Regions from separate parts of the Psychrobacillus sp. FSL K6-4615 genome, predicted to be linked through region 2. Evidence: riboswitches for the same ligand, from Rfam matches in the RefSeq annotation. Region 2 holds a riboswitch; the other holds the start of a gene.
What was found. Region 2 has a riboswitch for preQ1 ahead of MKX53_RS14615 (QueT transporter family protein). Riboswitches for the same ligand answer to the same signal wherever they lie in the genome.
Positions count from the first base shown of each region.

Region 1: linked by a shared signal. The riboswitch ahead of queF (preQ(1) synthase) and the one ahead of MKX53_RS14615 (QueT transporter family protein) in region 2 are both predicted to bind preQ1.

Region 1 is NZ_JBBOYQ010000001.1:277,177-285,014, forward strand. It holds gene MKX53_RS01375 (ribonuclease YeeF family protein) at 1-259, shown strand, start outside; gene MKX53_RS01380 (immunity protein Imm33 domain-containing protein) at 256-864, shown strand; gene MKX53_RS01385 (hypothetical protein) at 1,171-1,296, shown strand; gene MKX53_RS01390 (hypothetical protein) at 1,578-1,769, shown strand; gene MKX53_RS01395 (DEAD/DEAH box helicase) at 2,158-5,046, opposite strand; gene MKX53_RS01400 ((deoxy)nucleoside triphosphate pyrophosphohydrolase) at 5,080-5,478, opposite strand; PreQ1 riboswitch class I at 6,096-6,142, shown strand; gene queF (preQ(1) synthase) at 6,272-6,772, shown strand; gene queC (7-cyano-7-deazaguanine synthase QueC) at 6,914-7,585, shown strand; gene MKX53_RS01415 (VUT family protein) at 7,582-7,838, shown strand, end outside.
Region 2 is NZ_JBBOYQ010000001.1:2,905,831-2,913,668, forward strand. It holds gene MKX53_RS14590 (hypothetical protein) at 1-285, shown strand, start outside; gene MKX53_RS14595 (hypothetical protein) at 436-615, shown strand; gene MKX53_RS14600 (hypothetical protein) at 692-901, shown strand; gene MKX53_RS14605 (DUF3006 domain-containing protein) at 1,129-1,374, opposite strand; gene MKX53_RS14610 (MBL fold metallo-hydrolase) at 1,361-2,563, opposite strand; PreQ1 riboswitch class I at 2,678-2,722, shown strand; gene MKX53_RS14615 (QueT transporter family protein) at 2,730-3,212, shown strand; gene MKX53_RS14620 (glycine betaine ABC transporter substrate-binding protein) at 3,254-4,147, opposite strand; gene MKX53_RS14625 (ABC transporter permease) at 4,152-4,739, opposite strand; gene MKX53_RS14630 (ABC transporter ATP-binding protein) at 4,797-5,759, opposite strand; gene MKX53_RS14635 (ring-cleaving dioxygenase) at 6,063-7,040, opposite strand; gene MKX53_RS14640 (ornithine cyclodeaminase family protein) at 7,226-7,838, opposite strand, start outside.

The DNA.
Region 1 (7,838 bases), 2.6 Mb from region 2:
AATGAAAGAAATAACTGAAATGGATGGATTTAATAGGTTAACTAGAGAACAACAAATAGAAACTCTAAATCTAAAAGATAATTTTGTTGGTCTTGGAAAATCTTCGAATGCGTCTAAGAGGGCTCATAGCTGGGCTGATTGGAAAGGACATTCTAAGATGGGAGAGGTACCTGTTAATGTTAGAATAGAAATGCTAGAAAAAGAGAAACGAGCTAGGGAAATCCTAAAAGCAGCTATAGAAGAGAGGTTGAAGAAATGAAGGAATTTGAAAAGACTATTATGGGCAAAAACATTATAGTAACTGCCGAAAAAGAATTAGAACCTCAAATAGAAAGTTTGTTTGTCATATTAGAACAGGTAGACCGCAATAATTTAATTCATGGATTTTCTATACAAGTTGGTTGGTCCGTCTATTATTTACATGAGAGAGAAACCGGGAATTTTATATTGACCTCTCCTGATTACTCTAGAAATCCATTTGAAGATATAACAGAAGATTTAACTTTAGCATTGTGGGTACAACTAGAACAAGGTCATTTTTTGAGAAAGATAAATGTCGATGGTTTATCAATAAAATTTAGTGATAAAATCATACTTTGTAAAGGTGTACTAGAACTTGAGAAAATATATTTGCAAAGAAATGGAAATGTTGAAAAAGGAGATTCAGGTTGGTATATAGGTCCTGTAGAGGAGGATAATACTACAGAGTTGTATGCTCTATATGCTTATCAACTACTAAAAATTAAACCAGAGATCATACAAGTTCTTGCTTTACCAAATGAATATATGGTTGTTTTTGAAGGTAATAAAATAAAAGCGGTATTAAACGAAAACAATCTAGATGTTTTTAAAGACTCTATATAGATTTTATTTATGGAAATCTTAAGTTACGACTAAACTACACAGGAAGTAAAACATTGATTAAAGCACTTAATTGTCTACTAATGACAACGAGTGCTTTTTTTGAGAAATTTATGCATTGGACAACTAAAAAAAGATTGTATGAAATTCATAGCTCATGAAGGTAGTACATCGAGGAATTCTGTTTTAGTACTGTGTTTGTGAAAATATAGATAAATAGGCGAGATGACATTCTACATGGCAAGGATAGTTAAGATATGGAATGGCTTACAAACTAAACGAGATTGACAAAGTTCATGGTGATAAACAATGGGTAATGAAGCTAAAGTCGATGAAGAAGCGTTAGAATTGGATGGAATTGGCTTTCAAGAGGTGTTGAAGTATCTCTCTCACCGTGGAATGGATTATGTTGTCAGATGGAACACAAGCCGTTAATGGCATTCAGAGGTTGAGTGTTAGTTCATCTAGAAAAAAGTATGGTGTAGACATTCGGAATATTAAACAACAATACATTATCAAACATTATCCCAAAAGACACTAGCGACTAATTATCAATGGTTTAATTGGGTTATTAGACCAATTAAACGATTAAAAATCAGCAAGAACTGGTTCGAGAAGGTATATAGAAATGGTGTACTTTGGTTTCTAAGTGAGATGTAGTCCGAATAATTTACCAAATAATACACATCCTAACCCTGTGTTTAGGAGGTGAAATTATGACTAATCAAGAAAATAATCAAGATCAAAGAAATAACAAAAGTGTCGCAAAGAGCATCAAAAACACAGCAGGATCTGCATTTGAAACAGCGCATAATGCTTTAGAGGCTACAGAAAATGTTGCAATGAACACTGTTGATGCAACTAAAAATGCTGCAAAGAATTTAACAGGTAATAAAAATAATCGTTAGACTAAAAAGTTGTGCAATCTTCTTACTTGAACAATGTTAGATAAAAAACGCCCATTGGGCGTTTTTTGTTATTCATTCATTCATTTTACATGGAGCGGCATGGAGAAAAATACATAAAGTTTATATGATGATCCAGTAACGTGCAGGGAAAATACAATTCGTAGAAGAGATGTTAGAGATTTTATATGCTCTACATTAACTGTATAAGGAAAGTTTTCATTCCCTTAAAATTATTCTTCTCTTGAATTGCTTTCTTATGCTGTTTATTTACATGGAAATTGTCGATTTCCCGGGAAATATTACGAATTACGCCTAAAACTTTTCTTACTTAATGAAAAAAGTATTTTTACAGTAAAAACTTCATTGAAGATACTCTTTTACATTCTTATTATTCTTCCACTAAATAATGATAAATATCGTATTGTACTGGTTGTTCAAGAATCATGTTCATAGTAGCTACATTGTAGATTTTACCTTGGTCTATTAGTGTATCGTTTTCTGCGCTATTTGAATCTACAGTAACTTCACCAAGGTAATAGAAATCTTTTCCCTCACCATTATGTTTTTTTACAAACAAATGAACAGTTATATCTGCTGCAGAAGAGTTTACAATAGGAGCAATATCTTTAGCTGTAACTTTTCTGTTTTTTGTTGAACACCATTTGAAAATGTCTGTTGATAAGAACTCATCCATATATTTTACTTCTAAATTATCTTCGTCAGTCTTATGATAGTTTACAAAGATAGGACAGGTGTTCATTTTCACTCTTCCACCGTTTAAGGTACCTTCTTCATTACTACTCCAATTTAAAAGTCTACATACGTCTTTTCTTGAATACTTCTCATATATTGTTAAAGGCGTCTGTTTATTATATTTTTTATTTTTTTCAAAACTACATATAATTATATCCTGTAATAATTTCCTGAACTCCTCGTTTTCTAAACTTTTCTGTAGCTTACTATTTAGCTTATATTTTCCGTTATCTAAAATTACAATTGGTTCTGACCCATAATTTTTCTGAGCAGTTGTAACGAAAAATTTTAAAGATAATAAATTTTCTACAGAATAAATGGTTTCTTTATTACTATAAGTTCCATAATCACTTAGTAGTTTTATATAATCGGTTTGAGCTAATTCACTATTGTAAATTAGATTTTGTACTAGTAATACTTCGTGAATTCTTTTGCCGTTTATAAGCTCTTGAGAAAACATGGTTATTATCGCTTGTTCATAATCATTTATATTTGCAACAGGTTCATTCATACTTACTAAAAAGTCAAAGTAGTTTTTCTTTTTTACAAAGATTACTTCAGGATCAATCGAATTATTTTTAATGAAATCAATCAGGAGAGGTATTCTTCCCAATCGAATTTTTAACTCTTTGTACGGAGTAGTGAGAAACTCCATATTGTACAATTTTAACTTTTTATTATCGATTGCATCAAAAATGCGTTTCTTAGCAATCTCTTCAAAGTTTATTGTTGAAACACCTTGGATATAGTCAGTATTAACCGTTCTACGGCGGACATTATCCTTATTCATGGATTGGTCACCTGAAAGAGCAATAGGGATTAAATAGTTATTTTTATAGTTGCCGATGAAATCAATAATAGTTACATACTCTTTTTCATTATGCTTGCGTAGTCCACGTCCCAGTTGTTGAATAAAAATTATACTTGACTGTGTTTGGCGTAGCATGATGATTTGGTTTAAAAACGGAATATCAATACCCTCATTAAAGATATCTACGGTTAAAATATAATCTAGTTGGTATTGTTCTAATTTACGAATTGCATCTTCTCTTTCAGGTTGTGAATTATCACCTGTAAGGGCAATAGTTTTTAAGCCTTGGGCATTTAACACTTCTGAAAGGGCATGTGATTCTTGCTTAGAGCTACAGAAAATTAATCCTCGTACCCGCTTTCCTGAATAGCCATAGTAGTTAACTTTTTCGAGAATATGATGAACACGCTCTTGCGATACAAGTTGTTGCAAGGTAGATGTGTCATCAATTATTTCTCCATTCCTCTCATAATCTATCACACCAAAGTAATGAAATGGACAAAGCATTTCCTCTTCAAGAGCGGCCTGTAGCCGAATTTCATAAGCTATATTGTAATCAAAGAGCTCAAAGATGTTAAAGCTGTCCGTACGTTCAGGAGTCGCTGTCATTCCAAGTAAGAAATTAGGCTCAAAATAATTAATAATATTCAGGTAGGAATCTGCACCCGCACGATGTACTTCGTCTATTAGTATATAGTCGAATTCATCTTTTTCGAACTGCTGTAAATGCCGTTCTGAAGAGAGTGTTTGAACTGTTGCAAATAAGTATTTTGCGCTTGTATCTTTTGAATTACCTGAAAGTATTCCGAAATCATCTTCATGACCCCCTAATATTTTTCGGTAGTCTTGAAGTGCCTTCTTTAAAATTTGTTCTCTATGAACAACGAAGAGCATCTTTTTAGGGGCAAAGTGACGAACATCAAAAGCAGATAGATATGTTTTTCCTGTCCCAGTCGCTGAGATAATTAATCCTTTTTTAGCACCGGTTTCACGAAGAGTTTTTAATTGTTTCAGCGCATCATTTTGCATTTTATTTGGTTGAATAGCAAGACTATCGGCCAATTGGTTTGTGAGATATTCTGCGTTCACTTCAAATACGTTGGAGGTTGCCTGATTAACGAAGGGCTGTTGTTCATAATTCAGATTGTAGCTGTTAATCCAATCTACAGTTAGAGGGATGGCTTCATTCCATGCTTCTTCAAACTGATTTTTAAAGTGGTGGATGATTTCTCCATCTTCCAAAGAAGTTAAATAGATATTCCATTCATAGTTAGCTTTTAAAGCGCTATCCGTTAGATTTGAGCTTCCTACTATTAAAGAATAATAGTCTTTATGTTCGAATATATAACCTTTAGAGTGGAAGCCTTTCACGCCAGTCAGACGGACTTCGACATTGTCTAGTTTTAATAATTCTTTAAACATTTTAGGTTGATTGAAATTTAAAAAAGTAGATGTCATAATGCGGCCTTTGATCCCTTTTAGCTGCAAGTCTAATAGCATAGTTTTTAAAGTTGCTAAACCACCCTCAGTAATAAAAGCTACGGAAAAAGTGAAGGTTTGGCACGTTTTCATCTCTTGAAGAAGTGTGGATAAAACATTTTCATGTGCTTTATTTGATAGCAGCTTAGGCTTAAACTGTCCTGAAACGGGATTACTTTTATCAATAAAGCCTTTATGTAAGGAATTTTTCATTTTGCGAATTAGTTGATCCAACTTGACCACTTCTTTTCATTCAAATTTTCCAAATTACATACTTTCATTCGCTATTTTTTCAACTGCTGGAATATCAGCAGCAGCAAAGTTCAGTGTATGTAAATTTTCCCGAGTAACCCATCTTGTGTCGGCATGCTCCGTTGCAATTGGAGTACCATTTAATAATTTCGCTTTATAAGTTTCGAGTCTGACGATAAATTTTTCATATTCATAAGTCGTATCTTCTACTTTTTGACCAACCACAATTGTACAATTAAATTCCTCTGTAATTTCTCGTTGTAAAGCCTGCTCGGGTGTTTCTTCAGCTTCAATTTTACCACCCGGGAACTCCCAAAGATCGGGAAGTGACATAATGGGACTTCTTAACGCACAAAATATTTCGCTTTTCTCATTTTCAATAACTGCCCCAACTACATGGACTAATTTTTTCATTATGTATCACCCTAATTTCAGTTTATACCTATATCATAGCTGATTTTAAAGTAATGATCAGCAAGAAACTTTAAATGATTGGAATTTACTGATTGTTATATATCTAACTGTGGTTTCTATATGGGTATTAATAGAGGGGGAACATTTATGAAATGAATGGGGTGGTATTTAAAGCTGATTGGAGAAAATGTTAAGTAGATATAGTACGGAGAGATATACAGTGAAGGCAATGAGGAACTTATTGGATAAGCCGGGGTAGGGAGTACGTATAACAAAAAGTAGATACTCCACATAGTAGAGGTATCTACTTTTCTATGTTTCTGAGTCTCTTTGATAATCTAAATCTCTCCTAGGCTAAGATAGTTTGTAATATAAGCTTTAATAGCTCTTCTGTTGTTTCGGGTAATTGTTCGGGTAAGCTTAATGGATGTTTCATCTCTATTCCTCCTTTAATCTCGTATTCTATTATCAATATAGGCAATCTAGTTCAAATTTATGCATGATATTATAAAAAAGTTTTGAATCTCTTAAATGGAGATTTGGAAATTCATTTGACTAGAATGCCTATTTGACGTCTTGGTCAATATTCTATATTATGATTGCATACCCGTACTTGACCGGGAGAGGTTCATAGCTTATACCCTCTATAAAAAACTATGGATACATGACTATTCGCCATGTCCATATAATTTGGACGTGGCTTTTTTGTTTTTATCCTTTTGTTTGTATAGATTGGTCTGTGAAGCCTCTTTTGAAGTGTTGGGAAACATTTTTTATAGGAGGTTTTTTTATTATGTCTGGAAGAACTCATGATGAAGGTTTGAAGGATTTAACACTGTTAGGGAACCAAGGTACAAAATATTCATTTGATTATGCACCTGAGGTATTGGAGTCGGTAGATAATTTACATTCTACTCGGGATTATTTTGTGAAGTTTAACTGCCCAGAATTCACAAGTTTGTGCCCAATTACCAATCAGCCGGATTTTGCAACGATGTACATCTCGTATATACCGGATAAAAAAATTGTAGAAAGTAAATCGTTAAAATTATATTTATTTAGTTTCAGGAATCACGGGGATTTCCATGAGGACTGTGTGAACATCATCATGAACGATTTAATCGAATTGCTAGATCCAAGATATATCGAAGTATGGGGTAAATTCACTCCACGTGGAGGTATTTCTATTGATCCTTGGTGTAATTATGGAAGACCTGGAACGAAATATGTAGAAATAGCAGATTTTCGTTTGATGAACCATGATTTATATCCAGAGAAAATTGATAATCGTTAATGGAATAATCATATGTAAGGCAGAAGTGCTAAAATCCTTAAACTAGGGGCTAGGCGCTAGAGATAGACAATCTAAAAAATTCAGAAGATGACAGCATTCTTCCTTATGGTGCTGTTTTGTGATATAAGGGAGTTTAAACGGGTGAAGCAGGAAAAGGCAATTATTGTGTTTAGTGGAGGACAGGATAGCACGACCTGTCTGTTTTGGGCAAAAGAACGTTTTAAAGAGATTGAGGCAGTGACTTTTGATTATGGACAAAGGCATAGTCTTGAAATCGAATGTGCAAAGGAAATAGCTAAGGAGCTTGGTGTAAAGCATCACATTCTGGATATGTCGCTTTTAAATCAGTTGGCACCGAATGCTTTGACACGAGATGACATAAAGGTAGAGGACGGGGAAGATGGGGGATTGCCGTCGACTTTTGTACCTGGTCGAAATCTGCTCTTTTTATCTTTTGCTGGGGTCTTAGCGAGCCAGGTAGGTGCAAAGCATATCGTAACTGGCGTGTGTGAAACTGATTTTAGTGGCTATCCGGATTGTCGTGATATTTTCGTGAAGTCCCTAAACGTCACATTAAATCTTTCTATGGATACTACTTTTGTGATCGATACTCCACTCATGTGGTTGAACAAGGCGCAAACATGGGAACTTGCAGATCAGCTTGGAGCGCTCGAATTCGTTCGAGAGAAAACGTTGACTTGTTATAACGGTGTAATAGCAGAAGGCTGTGGGGAATGCCCAGCATGTAAGCTGAGAAATAAAGGATTAGAAGATTATTTAACTTCTAAATCTATTGAAGGAGTAACATTATGAGAATTTTATTTTATTTAGTATCGATTGTGATTGCTAATGTCGTAACAGCAGCTTTTGCACCTTTACAGTTCGGGATGTTTATCGTCCCTATGGGAACATTGTTCGTGGGTGCTACCTTCATTTTTAGAGATCTTGTACAAAACAAATATGGTAGAGCAAAGACGTACTTATTCATTTTCATAGCTTTAGCATTATCAGCATTAGTGTCATTTATGTTGGGAGATACATTATTAATTGTATTTGCATCGGCAAT
Region 2 (7,838 bases):
CTTATTCATTTCCCTTTAGGAGCTGCATTAAATCAAAAGTTAGTAACTAAAAAAGGTAGTTATCCCATTCCACAAAATTTTAAATTACCTAAAAAATTTAGAAGTGAACATACGGTAAATGGTGAATTTATTTGTTGGCATCTCATTGATTATGATACTTGGAACAGAGAAAAAGTCGAAAGAATGACTGAGGAACAAAAGCAACTATCACCTTGGGGAACTTGGAATGACACCTTACTTAAACAGAGATTAGCTGAAGGATGGACATTAGATAGATGGTTTTAGTTTATTCAACTAACGGGTGCTTTACTTCAAGATGGAGTAAAGCTTTTTTCTTATTGAATTAACGAAGCGGGTTAGTTGAAGAAGAAAATCCTTTAAAAAGATTGTAGGTTTCAAGAGTTCGAATATACTGTAAATAAAGGAGAGATAAATATGATTTGGTTAATAGTTCTTATTATTCTTTTTGTTATTATCACCTTTGCTTTATTAGTTGACAGAAGAAATAATAAAATTAGTAACAATAATCAGAATCCGATTAATTCAAATGCAAAACCAGGAGAAAGTTCCAACATCTATTTGATGGGAGATAATAGACATAAAAGTGGAGAATAACTCGCAAAATTTACCGTGTTTGTGAAGTAATGTACCTTAACTTTAGTTAAACAAGGCCATCTTAAGGGGGGAAATAGTGACTAAAAGGCAATTTAAATCGTGGTTCTCATTTATGTTTGTAATAATAATCGTGCTAATTGCAAAAAGTTTATGGAAGAACGAAGAGGTTTATTGGGGCGAAATTGTTACTGTAATTATAGCTGGTCTTGTAGGAGGAATAATAGGGATAGCTGGGATATTAATAATAAAGATTTTTAAGAAGTTATTGGAAAAACAGGGACTTTAGCAGAACAGAAATATTAGGAGCTAGTCGTAAGTGTTATACAACTAACAGGTGCTTTAGTAAAAAAGGACAGCAATATAAAATGTACTTGAGATACATATCCCAACTCATTTTTAAGTACATTTTAAATCACCCTTTATCTTTTAACATAACCTACAAAAAAAGAGTTGCCGAAGCAACTCTTTGATCTTAAACTACAGCAAGGCAATTATTATATTGTCAAACTCCAGTCAGCTTCTTTCTTTTAGCTGTTCCAGTAATCGACGAACCTTTTCCTTCTGATTAGTTGTTTCTTCCACAAGAGGTTCGATTTCATACTTATCTTCTATTGATGAAATGTTCACTATGTCCCCTTGTTTTAGTTTAACTTTTATATCAGAACAGAGAATTTGAAGGATTTCTGTTTCATTTGGAGTTTTTAAAAAGACTGCATAATCTCCTTCAAAACGATCGAGCGTATATTTATTCGAATTCACTCACAATCTCTCCTTTGTTATTTAATAATATAGCTGCATCCCCATCATTTCTCCACATTTGCGTAGTAGTCCATTTCAAATAGCCAGCTCCCTCTTTTGCTTTGGGTCCACTTGTGACGTATATTGTTTTCCCTGCTTGCAAGCTAATGTTCGGAAACTTAAATGTTTGATTACCATCTACGGAAACTAAATGCCATTCTTCTAAATTAACAGCTGACTCACCGGAGTTGGTAATTCCTACTATTTCGCCTCTAAGGTCTTTACTAGAAATATTAATACCTATGGCTTCCGTATTAGCAATTTCAGTTGGCCCAACATTACCATTTGTTATTACGTTATAATCTACTCCATCTGTTTCCACTACTATATTACCAACTATTGCTGTGGCATATAATTGTGAACTTATCCGCTCCAGTCTTGACTTCACCTCTGCATTTGGATGACCATAGGAATTATCTTTTCCATAACTTAAAATGGTAACCTCTGGATTTACTGCTTCTATAAAATCTTGCGAGCTACTAGTGTCCGAACCATGATGTCCTGCTTTCAAAACGGTTGCTTTAACATTCGTCTCTTCTAGTATGTCTTTCTCTACCCTGATATCTGCATCTCCCATCAATAAAAAGGAAGTTTCTCCGTAAGATAATTTTAATACTATAGATGCTTCATTATTATCAGCTGATTTGTCTCCCATATGTATGACAGAGATATCTAACTCCTCATCTAGAGGAATCGTATCGCCAGTTTTTGGCACGATGAATGGTATATTTTTGTCTAATATAAGCTGTAACATTTCCTTATACGTTTGAGAAGTATGTGTTTTTCCAGAGTCCACGAAATTTTTTATAGATATAGAATTCAACACGGAATGTAAGCCTCCGATATGATCGGCATCTGGATGAGTTGCCACAACATAATCGAGCTTCTCAACCCCGTGTTTTCGTAGATAATTTACTACATCCTTTCCAGCTTCTTTTGTCCCCCCATCTACTAACAAATTTTTTCCGTTTGGCGATTGTACTAATATTGAATCCCCTTGCCCTACATTTATAAAATGAACCTTCATTTTGTCTCCAGGTTCCACTGGCACTTGTGATGCTTGTATTGTTTTATCTGGTTGCTGATTTAATGTACAGCCACTTAGCAAAACAGCTATACATATACTTACTAAAAATGTGATCTTTCTCATATAAAACCTTCCTTTTCGTACTTTGCATGATTCTACCATAGGACACTAAGATTCATATATTAAAGATTCCCTTGACAGTTGATAGCTATTCGCATAGAATAACTGTTTGTGAAAACTAACGTGGTTCGAGAACCTCCCACGGAAAAAAACTAAGGAGAAATGAATAATGAAAACAAAGACTATAGCAGTAACTGGTGTTATTGCCGCTCTTTATGTCGCGGTATCTCTACTAGTGGCTCCTTTTGCATTTGGTGCAGTACAGTTTCGTATTGCGGAGATGTTCAATCACTTAATCGTATTTAATAAAAAATACTTTTTTGGTATTGTATTAGGAGTATTTATAACAAATATGTTCTCTCCAATGGCCGCTTATGACCTAACATTTGGAGTAGCACATTCCATCATTACGTTATCGCTAACGATTTTGGCGACTAAATATGTAAAAGGAAACATAGCACGCATGGTTATTAATACAGTGCTCTTTACATTTACCATGTGTATTATCGCATTTGAACTAATGCTTGCGCTAGATTTCCCATTCTTCTATACATGGTTAACCGTTGCAGCTGGTGAGTTCACCGTATTAGCTGTCGGTATCCCAATTATTATCGCTTTAGATAAACGATTGAATTTTAAGACGCTAATCTAAATAACTTCACCCGATTCTAGAAAACTAGAACCGGGTGTTTTTTATTTTTCTATTAATCCTTTTTCCACTAAAAAGTCGTGGGCTACATCTTCGGGTTTATCTCCATCAATGTCAACTCTCGCATTCATCTTCAACATATCCTCTTCGGATATTTTACCCGCTAACTCGTTTAGTACATCCTCAAGCTCTGGAAACTTTTCTAAAGCATCCATACGTACGACTGGAGCTGCATCATATTTAGGGAAGAATCCCAAATCATCCGTTGTCGTTTGCAAGTCAAATCGTTCGATACGTCCATCAGTCGTAAAGGCAGGTATAACATCGACGTCTCCGTTTTTCAATGCTTCATACATAACATTAGGATCTAGACTTTGCGTTTCAGAAAATACAAATGGATATGTATTTATTAAATCATCAAAGCCGTCTCCTTTTCTTTCATAAAATGCATGAGGGGCCCCAAATACCATACCACCAGTTTTAGAAGCTTCTACCAATTCTGAGTAAGTTTCTGCATTGTACTCATTATCTTTTGTATAAGCTAGTGTATACGTATTTTCAAATCCAAGTGGACTTAACCAAGTAGCCTCAAACTTTTCCTCATAGCCTTTCCTTACTTTTTCTAATACACTATCTGAGCTTTCTCCTACTTCAGATTCTTCTTTTAAAACATCCTTTAAGCCTGTGCCAGTGTACTCAACATAAAGATCAATATCACCTTTTTCCAAAGCGGGAGTCATAATTGCTACTTCTCCTAGACCTTCCTTATATTCCACATCAATATCTGTTTTTTCCTCAATATATTGGCCTAAAATTTGTGGGAGTATAAATTGTTCCGTCCACGGCTTCCCACTAATTACTAATGCTTCATCTGAATTCGAACAAGCACTTAAAAGCATCACTCCTGCAATTCCTACTAATCCTATGATCTTTTTCATCTCTTCATCCTCCAGTTTTCATTCCTTTTGGTGTAGCTTTTTTCTCAATCCATTTCAATAGCAGATCAAACAGAATTGCTAGTAATGCAACTGGTAATGCCCCTGCTAATACGAGCGAATTATTGTATGATTGCAATCCACGGTAAATTACGTCTCCCAACCCACCTGCTCCAACAAATGTTGCCAAGGTAGCAATACCTACAGTTAGAACTGTAGCCGTTCGAATACCCGCCATTATAAATGGCAAAGCAAGCGGAAATTCAATTTGCCAGAGCAACTGACCTTTCGTCATGCCCATTCCTCTTCCAGCTTCAATCATAGATTCGTCGATATTTGAAATCCCGGTATATGTATTACGTAAAATAGGTAAAAGTGCATAAATTATTAAGGCTATTAAAGCTGTTTTAGCACCAATTCCTATTAATGGAACGAGGAAGCCAAAAAGCGCTAAGCTAGGTATTGTCTGAAAGATCGCGGTGATTCCTATAACTGGCTCTGCTATTCTACGATACCTTGCAACTAATATTCCTAAAGGTAAGGCAATGGCAATACCAACGGCTAAAGCTACAAATGATAAGTAAATATGCTGCATAAACGCCTCTTGTATTAAATCTGAACGACTTTGAACCGTCTCTATAAAGGTACTCACTTATACCACCTCTTCCTTCGCTAATATTGCACGAAGTAGGATAGATTGATTTACAAAGCCCAGCACCTTGTTGTTACCCTTCACTAGAAGGCCATGTGTAGTTCCGTTTTCTAGTAAGGCAATAGCCTCTTCTATTAACATAGCTGCATCGACCTCTATATATGGAGCTTCCCATTCGCCGTCAAAAAAGGAGGAAAAGTCCTTTAGCTCCCTTTTTCCAACAGATTTTTTCCGATTAATTCTTTCGATTCCGATATAGTTTTTCACAAAATCATTAATAGGGTTTTCTATTAACTCTGTAGGTGTCCCAATCTGCTCAATCATGCCATCTTTCATGACTATAACCATATCTGCAATTTTCAGTGCTTCATCAATATCATGTGTAACAAAGACAATTGTTTTCTTTATCTTTTCTTGTAAATACTTTATCTCATTTTGCAATTGTTCCCGGCTAATCGGATCCAGCGCACTAAATGGTTCATCCATTAATATAATATCTGGATTCGCAGCTAGTGCACGCACAACACCAATTCGTTGTTGCTGACCACCACTTAACTCAAGTGGGTATTTTCGTAAAAACTGTTCGGGTTTAAGTCCTACCATATTCATTAATTCGAAAATACGGGTTGCCGTTTTTTCCTTTGGCCAGCCCTTCAAGTTTGGGACTAGTGCAGCATTTTTTTCAATAGTCATATGAGGAAATAAGCCAATGCGCTGAATTACATATCCAATTGTTTTCCTTAGTTCAACAGGATCGATAGCAGAAATTGCCTTGTCGCCTACGTAAATTTCTCCAGTCGTAGGAGTTTCTAAACGATTAATAAGTTTTAAAAGGGTTGTTTTACCACAACCACTCGGTCCTATGATGACCACTAATTGCTCCTTTGGAATTGTTAAAGAGACCCCTTGCAAAGCTTTCGTTCCGTCTGGAAACACCTTCGTAATATTCTCGAAACGAATCAAATTGTATGCCCCCTTATCTATACTATATTTACTAACCTCTATGTATACCCTGAAAAGTTTAAGATAAAGCATTCGATTGCTCTATTTATGACTTTTATTTGAAATCTGTTTTAATGAATCTACTACATAGTTCAGATAGCTTTATAAGTAAGTTTTTACTCACTGTTAAACTGAATTTACTTGGCTCATCGCTCGTTTACTCACTAAGCGGATACTATTCCTAGAAGCATTTTTTTACTCTCAACTATTAATGCAGCCATATAAAAAAACCGCCTCCCTTTTAGGAAACGGTTTACTCTATTTTTATTCTTTTACAAATTCGATTGTGCTTCGAACTGTATCGATTGGACGAACTAGTCCTTCAATTTGTTCGCGCTGTGGTTCTAGGAATGGAGGTAATGACAATTTTTCCCCAAGTGTTTCATATGATTCGTCCCCCATAAATCCTGGACCATCTGTGGCAAATTCAAACAGAATGCCGTTTGCAACTCTTGAATACAAGGATTGAAAAAAGAATCGATCAACAAATCCAGATGTTTTGAAGCCAAAGCTTTCCATCCGTTGTGTCCATTCATCTAATACTGCTCGATCTTCCACTCGGAAGGCTGCATGATGAACAGTTCCGAAACCTTGACGACCTGGAGGAAGTATGACGTTTTTTTCTATAATAACCTGTGCACCATTACCACCCTCACCTACTTCAAATAAGTGGAATGACCCGTTTTGCCCAATCTCTTTAAATAATAATACCTTTTCAAGCACTTCTTTCATGTAGTCAAATTCAGCAATGCGTATAGTAATCGGTCCTAGACCAGTTATAGCAAATTCTAGTGGGATGGGACCTTTTTGCCATGGTGTGCCTGCTGCTACACCATTATTGTTTTCATCTGATACTAGTTGATATTGTTGGTCATCAAAATCTACAAATGATAACACCTGAGTTCCGAATTGCTCTTGTATGCCAGTATGTTTTACATCTAGGCGGTCAAAACGTTTTACCCAGTAATCTAACGCAGCATCAGTAGGCACGCGGAAGCCAGTACGATATATTTCGTTCGTACCGTGTGTCCCTTTAGGTATGTTTGGAAAATCGAAGAACGTCATATCCGTTCCTGCCCCACCAACATCATCTGCAAAAAACAAATGATAAGTTTGAATATCATCTTGGTTGACTGTTTTCTTAACGAGTCTCATGCCTAATACATAAGTGAAAAATCTATAGTTTTCTTCTGCACTACTTGTAATAGCAGTAACATGGTGTATTCCTTTTAAGTGATTCATCTATATTCCTCCAATAATTTATCTTTAATTTAAGTATCTCTAATTCAAAGTAATTTTATCATGGATATTAAAACCTGTCAATAATGCTATCCTTCCACAGATTTATAAAATAAAACCTCTCATAGAGTTAATTTTTCTTCCAATAAAAAAACTGTCCCATAGTGGAGACAGTTTTAGCTTGTTCATCAAACTTCTATATGTGTTCCAATGTTTTTTTCTTTGGCTTTTATATAGGCGCCTTTAGCTACAGCCAAATCAAAATAGGCCGCTCCTACAGATTTGAATATAGTAATTTCATCTTCCTCTTCTCGACCATTTACTTGTCGTGCAACAAGCTGTCCTATTTCTCCGTGCACATCATTAAATGACCACTCCCCAATACTCTCAGCATGTATCAGTTCACCAGCTTCATCCTTCACTCCTGCCAAATCATCCACAACTACTTTAGAAGCACGTTTTATAGTTGTTACATCTAGCTCCAACATATGTGGTAAATAAGAACCTACACCATTAATATGTGTGCCTGGTTGTAAGTCATTCCCATTAAATACAGGTTCGACTGAACGAGTTGCACAGCAAATGATATGTGCCTGACGAACTGCTACAGATACGTCTTCTGCTATTTCAAAAGGAACTTCTATACCAAAATCTTTTAACTGCTCTCCAAATTGCTGTGCTTTTTTTGCAGTACGATTAAATAATATAATTCGATCGATATCTCGAACTGCTAGTACGCCTAAAGTTTGTTCAAAAGCCATGGCCCCAGTACCAATAACCGTCAGTACCTTTGCATTTTTT